2 regions of the Vibrio pelagius genome follow, and region 1 is predicted to be linked to the other one. Evidence: predicted binding sites of a transcription regulator. Region 1 holds the regulator's gene; the other holds the start of a gene.
The links. Region 1 encodes MetJ, which represses methionine synthesis genes. Its sites were predicted from a motif close to TTAGACNTNTANANGTCTAA; they were not measured.

Region 1 (3,418 bases):
CATAAAAGCGCCGCTAGTAAGCGAGACGACCACACTTCACCATGACCTAGCACAGCCGCTTTTTGTGCCTCATTTAATGGCGCGGTTAATTCACCTAAAGCCGTAAACTCTCTTTGTAGAGTTGTGGTTAACTGCTCTGCTACTTCGCCCTCTAACAGATCTGAAACCAACTCGAGTTGGAACTGACGCAGAGATTGCAGACACTCATGAGCCAAACGTCCATCTTTATCCAGCGCCTCTAAAAATTCGATCAATCGGTTCGTGGTTTTGCCTGCCGCAGACACCACTACCAAGTCTGTTTCGCTAGAGTACTCTTTGAGAATACTGACTACACGCTGATAGCACTCAGGGTTTGCCAAGCTGCTACCACCAAATTTATGCAATTGGCGAAAGTTAGCCATTACTTGTTCTCCCCGTTATCGATGAACTGCTGCGCTTTAGCAAAGGCTTGTTCAAGATCCGCAATCAAGTCTTCTGCATCTTCAAGGCCGACTGAGAGTCTCAGAAGCTGATGAGAAACACCCGCTTCCGCTAAAGCTTCTTCGCCCATTGCGCGGTGTGTCATTGAAGCGGGGTGACAGATCAAGCTCTCAACACCACCCAAAGACTCTGCCAATGAAAACAGCTCTAGTTCACCAACAAAGAGCTTAAGTGCCTCGAAAGAACCAGCAAATTCAAAGCTCAGCATAGACCCAAAACCGGACTGCTGCTTCTTCGCAATCTCATGACCTGGATGCTCAGGCAGGCTCGGGTGATAAATGGTATCAACCAAAGGTTGTTTCTGTAGCGCCGTTAGAATCTCACGAGAGCTCTCTTCATGCACACGCATACGCGCACCTAGTGTGCGAATACCACGTAGCGTCATGTAGCTATCAAATGGTGTCCCCGTAGCACCAATGCAGTTCCCCCACCAAGCCAGCTCTTCAGCGTGCTCTTCGGTCTTAGTAATCACTACGCCGCCGATCACATCTGAGTGTCCATTGATGTATTTAGTCGTTGAGTGGATAACGAAGTCAGCACCCAGCTCTAGAGGCTTTTGGAACACAGGAGTCAAGAAGGTATTATCCACCGCCACCAGCGCACCTACCTCTTTTGCCTTACGGCAGGTTTCTGCAATGTCGACGACACGCACCAGTGGGTTTGATGGCGTTTCCAACAAGATCAATTTAGGCTTGAGTGCGATCGCAGCATCGAATGCAGCTTGATCCGATTGATCGACAAACAGCACCTTAAAGTCACCCTTTTGTGAACGAGTATTGAAAAGGCGGTAAGTACCACCGTAGCAGTCGTGTGGCGCCACAATCAGATCATCACTACCAAGGAAAGCGGAAACCCAAAGGTTCAATGCAGAAGTACCACAGTTGGTCACAACGGCCCCCATACCAGACTCCAATTCAAACAGAGCAGTCTCCAATAAGCCACGGTTTGGGTTACCTGAGCGAGTGTAATCATACTTAGGCACTTCACCAAAAGCGGGAAAACCATAGTTAGTCGACAGATAAATAGGTGGAACAACGGCATGATGTTGAGTGTCTGACTCGATACCAGTACGTACGGCGATGGTTGCTGGTTTCCGGCTGCTCATAGGTGTTTCCTTACAGGTTTTGGCGTCTGAGAATCACAGCAGCTTGTCGGGGTTTGGCGGCTGTGTTAGATATATGTGATTCACTTTACTTTCATAAGAATGAGACGTCAACACTTCTAGACGTCTATATGTCTTTGCTTATGGCGGTAAATCCCGCTAAAATCCCCCCTATTAAATTAATCTAACAACTAAAGTGATGAAGGTACGCAATGGCCGACTGGAATGGTGAATACATAAGCCCATATGCTGAGCATGGAAAGAAAAGCGAACAAGTAAAGAAAATTACAGTTTCTATCCCTCTAAAGGTACTGAAAGTTCTAACTGACGAGCGTACCCGCCGCCAGATTAACAACCTGCGCCATGCAACAAACAGTGAGCTACTGTGTGAAGCCTTTCTGCATGCATATACTGGTCAGCCTCTACCAACAGATGAAGACCTACGTAAAGACCGCCCAGACGATATCCCAGCCGAAGTGAAAAAGCTGATGACAGAGATGGGTATTGAGTTCGAAGCGTTTGACGAAGAATAATCATAACTCAGTCACTACCTTCAACATTTGATTCGCTTTAGCTGAGCCATATTGATTGCCGAAATCATCCAGCATGAGTTTAAGGCATAAAAAAACCGACTCCAGATGAGTCGGTTTTTTATTATTCTCTTCGCTCTACTAAATGACGATTACGCCATCCAGTCTCTATGCCATATGCTTCTATGCCATATAGTTTGCTGGCATCTCGATACGAGCCACACCTGAATCAACCGCCGCCTGAGCCACAGCTTTTGCCACGCGAGGCAATAGACGTGGATCCATTGGCTTAGGAATGATGTAGCCTTTACCAAACTCAAGTGCATCAGCACCTGCTGCTTTTAGTACGTCTGCAGGTACTTCTTCTTTTGCAAGTTCACGAATCGCTTCCACTGCCGCTAGCTTCATTGCATCGTTGATTTCGCTTGCACGAACATCAAGAGCACCACGGAAGATGAATGGGAAACACAGAACGTTGTTGACTTGGTTCGGGTAATCACTACGGCCAGTACCCATGATAAGGTCGCTACGAACTTCGTGAGCAAGCTCAGGCTTGATTTCTGGATCTGGGTTAGAACAGGCGAATACGATCGGCTTGTCAGCCATTAGCTTCAATGATTCTGCTGGTAGCAGGTTAGGACCTGATACACCTAGGAATAGGTCTGCACCTTCAATCACATCTTCTAGAGTACGCTTGTCAGTGTTGTTCGCGAACAGTTGCTTGTATTCGTTCAGATCGTCACGACGAGTGTGAATCACACCTTTGCGGTCTAGCATGTAGATCTTCTCACGCTGCGCGCCACACTTGATCAGCAGTTCCATACATGCAACTGCCGCTGCACCTGCACCCAAACAAACAATCTTACACTCTTCCAGCTTCTTACCTTGAAGCTCAATCGCATTCAACATACCCGCAGCTGTTACGATCGCAGTACCGTGCTGGTCATCGTGGAATACAGGAACATCACAACGCTCGATTAGACGGCGTTCAATTTCAAAACAGTCTGGTGCTTTGATGTCTTCTAGGTTGATGCCACCGAATGTATCGGCAATGTTCGCTACTGTATCTACGAACTCATCGATTGTGCGGTGTTTTACTTCAATATCGATAGAATCTAAACCTGCAAAACGCTTAAACAGTAGCGCTTTACCTTCCATTACTGGTTTAGAAGCAATAGGACCTAGGTTACCTAGGCCAAGAATCGCCGTACCGTTAGAGATAACTGCAACCATGTTGCCTTTACCTGTGTACTTGTAAACGTTATCCACGTTCTGTGCGATTTCACGAACTGGCTCAGCCACACCT
Region 2 (3,418 bases), 1.5 Mb from region 1:
AGCTAAGTTCTCAGCAAAGTACTCCACCATGTCATTGCGTTCCGCTTCTCCATGAACAAGCACATCAAGATCGAGTGCCTCTTGACGTTTGACCGCGTCTGCAATGTGCCCTTTCAATGCTTGTTTGTACTCGCTTTCATTCAGTTTTCCTGCGCGATACGCACTGCGTTGAACTCGGATCTCGCCAGTTTGCGGGAAAGAGCCTATGGTTGTTGTCGGCAACAACGGTAAGCCCAATACTTCAGCTTGGTGAGCCGCTCGCTCTGCATAAGGGGCGCTTCGCTCGCCAATCGCTTTCGTTAGTGTTTTCAATCTCGCCTGAACATGTGGCTTGTTTACATGAGTCGCTTGCTTACGAGCCTCAATCGGCAAACTGTAAGTCTCACAAGCTAATATCGCTTTCTGATCACCATCTAGCGCAGCACCGAGTAAGCTCACTTCTGCAACTTTCTGCTTGGCGAATGCGAACCAACTCTTCACCTCTTCCGTTAAGGTCTCTTCTAGCTCTAAATCGACCGGGCTGTGCAGTAGAGAACAAGAACTTGCCACCCACAGTCTTTCTCCAAAAGATTCTTTGATAGGTAGAAGCGACGCCAGTAGCGTAGCCAAATCAGCGCGCCATACATTGCGACCATTAATAACACCTGCAGAAAGAACCCAATCTTGAGGCAGTTTTTCAACCACGTCTTTCAACTGTCGAGGAGCAGCAGCCAAGTCAATATGTAGTCCGTTTACCGGAAGGTCAATAATCTTATCTAGCGTATCGTTCACGGAATCAAAGTAGGTGGTTAGTAGTAGCTTTACATCGCCCTGAATCACTTGGTACGCAAGCTTGAAAGAGTCTGCCCATTTGGTTTCTAGCTCCAAAGCAAGAATTGGCTCATCGATCTGTACCCACTCCACGCCCAGCTTCGCTAACTTCGCCAAGATTCCCTGATAGGCAGTTAGCAAACGAGGCAGTAAGCTTAGACGATCAAACCCTTCTTCCACTTCCTTACCTAGGTAGAGGTAGGACAACGGCCCTAATAATACTGGTTTCACTTTATGACCCGCTTTGATCGCTTGATTGACTTCGTCAAACAGTTGCGGCCAGCTCACCTCAAAAGAATCATCCTTGCTGAATTCAGGCACAATGTAGTGGTAATTGGTGTTAAACCACTTGGTCATGTCTGATGCCGCGGCGCCATCTTGGTCATGGTTATGATTTGAGCCACAGCAACTGATCTGAGATTGACCGCGACCAACACGGAACAGTGTATCCAAATCAGGGAAGCCTTGGTTGTGACGCTTTGGCACATGTCCGAGAAGTAACGTAGTAGCAAGAACATGATCGTACCAAGCGAAATCGCCAGCCGTGACAAAGCTTAGATTGGCGCCTGATTGAACTTGCCAATTACGTTTACGCAACTGACTGCCGACAGCTTTGAGTTCCGTTTGATCGATTTCCCCACGCCAATACTTTTCTAAAGCGAATTTGAGTTCTCGTTTTTCGCCAATACGTGGGTAGCCTAAAATATGAGTCGTTGTTGTCATGAGCCTATTCCTTAATCACTATTTTCGAATCCGGTCAGACGCTGAATAATTTCTTTAAAAGGCGTCTGGATGGCTAAACTATCTCGCCAAATGTGTTTGTGAACAATCTCCAAATATTCAACTTGTTTATTAGAAAACCTCATGTTGATGAATTCACATATGAGAAAACCGAAAACAATTAGACGTCTAGATGTTTACACATCCATAAAAACGACGTAGGGTAGTTATTAAGAAATATTGAACATCAGCTTAGGAACTATGAGGGTTACTCATGATAGAGCTCAAACATCTGCGAACATTAACCACACTGCGTGATAGTGGTTCTTTGACCGCAACCGCGACATCACTACACCTGACTCAATCTGCCTTGTCGCATCAATTAAAAGATCTTGAGGCTCGCGTGGGTGGGCAACTTTTTCTGCGCAAAACTCGCCCAGTTAAGTTCACTTCTGAGGGGAAGATACTGCTAAGACTAGCGGATGAAATATTGCCAAAACTGGCGAAGGCTGAGAATGAACTGGCTAGCCTTAAAGAAGATGTGAACGGGCGACTTCATATGGCGATTGAGTGCCACTCCTGTTTTCAATGGTTGATGCCAGCACTCAAAGAGTACCAAGTGACTTGGCCAAGCGTGACTCTCGATTTCTCCTCTGGCTTTGGGTTCGAGCCTTTACCTGCGTTGATGGCCGGAGAGCTGGATCTAGTGATCACCTCGGATATCCAGCCGAGATCCGAAGTTCACTATGAACCCCTGTTTGATTTTGAGATGAGATTGATCACGGCAATTCACTCTCCTCTCGCAGAAAAAGAAACGATTCTACCTGAAGACTTGGCCGAGCTGACGATGCTCTCCTATCCGGTTCAGAAACAACGCCTTGATGTAGTAAAACACTTTCTTCAGCCGGCTGGAATCGAACCTAAGAAGTGGAAACAGGCCGACAACACCTTGATGTTGGTACAAATGGTCTCAGCTGGGTTAGGTGTGGCAGCACTGCCCAACTGGGCAATCAGTGAATTTTCAAGGCAAGGATTGATCGCGAGTAAGCCGTTAGGCAAAGGGTTGTCTCGCCGCCTATTTGCCGCAGTCAGAAACTCAGATAGAAACAAACGCTACTTACAAGCCTTCTTCAGCACTGCAAGACAACAAAGTAAGAGTCACCTAGATGGAATCAAAGTCGTCTAACTTTGTTAAGTTTGTTTTCGATACAAAGTGCCGTTTTAAAAGCAAAGCCACAGACTGAGCATCTGTGGCTTTCATTTGTAACGATTAAACAATTTAAACTGTTCCCCTCTGCTAAGCAGTTATCTGGGATAAGATTTAAATTGATTGGTCAATGGATCGTACTGGTAGCCGAGCATATCCAACTTACCGACCACGCTTTCAATATCCATTTCATACATACTGACAAGCTCTTCAAAACTATCACATTCAAGACGCAATTTTTCGTTGACGATTCCCAATAAAATAATGCTATCTAGGCTTTTGACGTTGCTTAAATCCATCTCGTACTCCTTACGAACACATCGACTGATTTAAGTTTAGAACGACAATGGTCAATCCGCTTATTAACAGATCACATTTCTCATTCAATCAAAGAGCAGTTTGCAATTTTATAAAGTTCCCAAATTGCTTTAGTGCCTGAATTACTATAGCGCTATAGTGCCCAGATTGGCTCTAAGCCCACAACCGACGCGATCAGCATCAGCAAAGCAACAGCAAGCTGGATTTTTTCAGGTGTTTTCGCAAATAACAGATGCCAACACCAAACCACAATCGAAGAGATCAACAAAGCAAAGCTGAACAGTAATGACGGCACCATAGGTTCCAATACTTCTTCAGAAAGCGAATAGACACCCAACACAGTAGTCAGTACCACCAGCATAC

Region 2: metE (5-methyltetrahydropteroyltriglutamate--homocysteine S-methyltransferase) is a predicted target of MetJ. The motif match lies at 1,712-1,731, and genes of this name have one in related genera.

Annotation. Positions count from the first base shown of each region.
Region 1 is NZ_AP025503.1:2,916,156-2,919,573, forward strand. Features, by position in the region: gene vsple_RS12975 (bifunctional aspartate kinase/homoserine dehydrogenase II) at 1-401, opposite strand, end outside; gene vsple_RS12980 (O-succinylhomoserine (thiol)-lyase) at 401-1,585, opposite strand; gene metJ (met regulon transcriptional regulator MetJ) at 1,795-2,115, shown strand; gene vsple_RS12990 (malic enzyme-like NAD(P)-binding protein) at 2,296-3,418, opposite strand, start outside.
Region 2 is NZ_AP025503.1:1,248,662-1,252,079, reverse strand. Features, by position in the region: gene metE (5-methyltetrahydropteroyltriglutamate--homocysteine S-methyltransferase) at 1-1,533, opposite strand, end outside; gene vsple_RS05610 (LysR substrate-binding domain-containing protein) at 1,805-2,716, shown strand; gene vsple_RS05605 (DUF4250 domain-containing protein) at 2,836-3,036, opposite strand; gene vsple_RS05600 (hypothetical protein) at 3,189-3,418, opposite strand, start outside.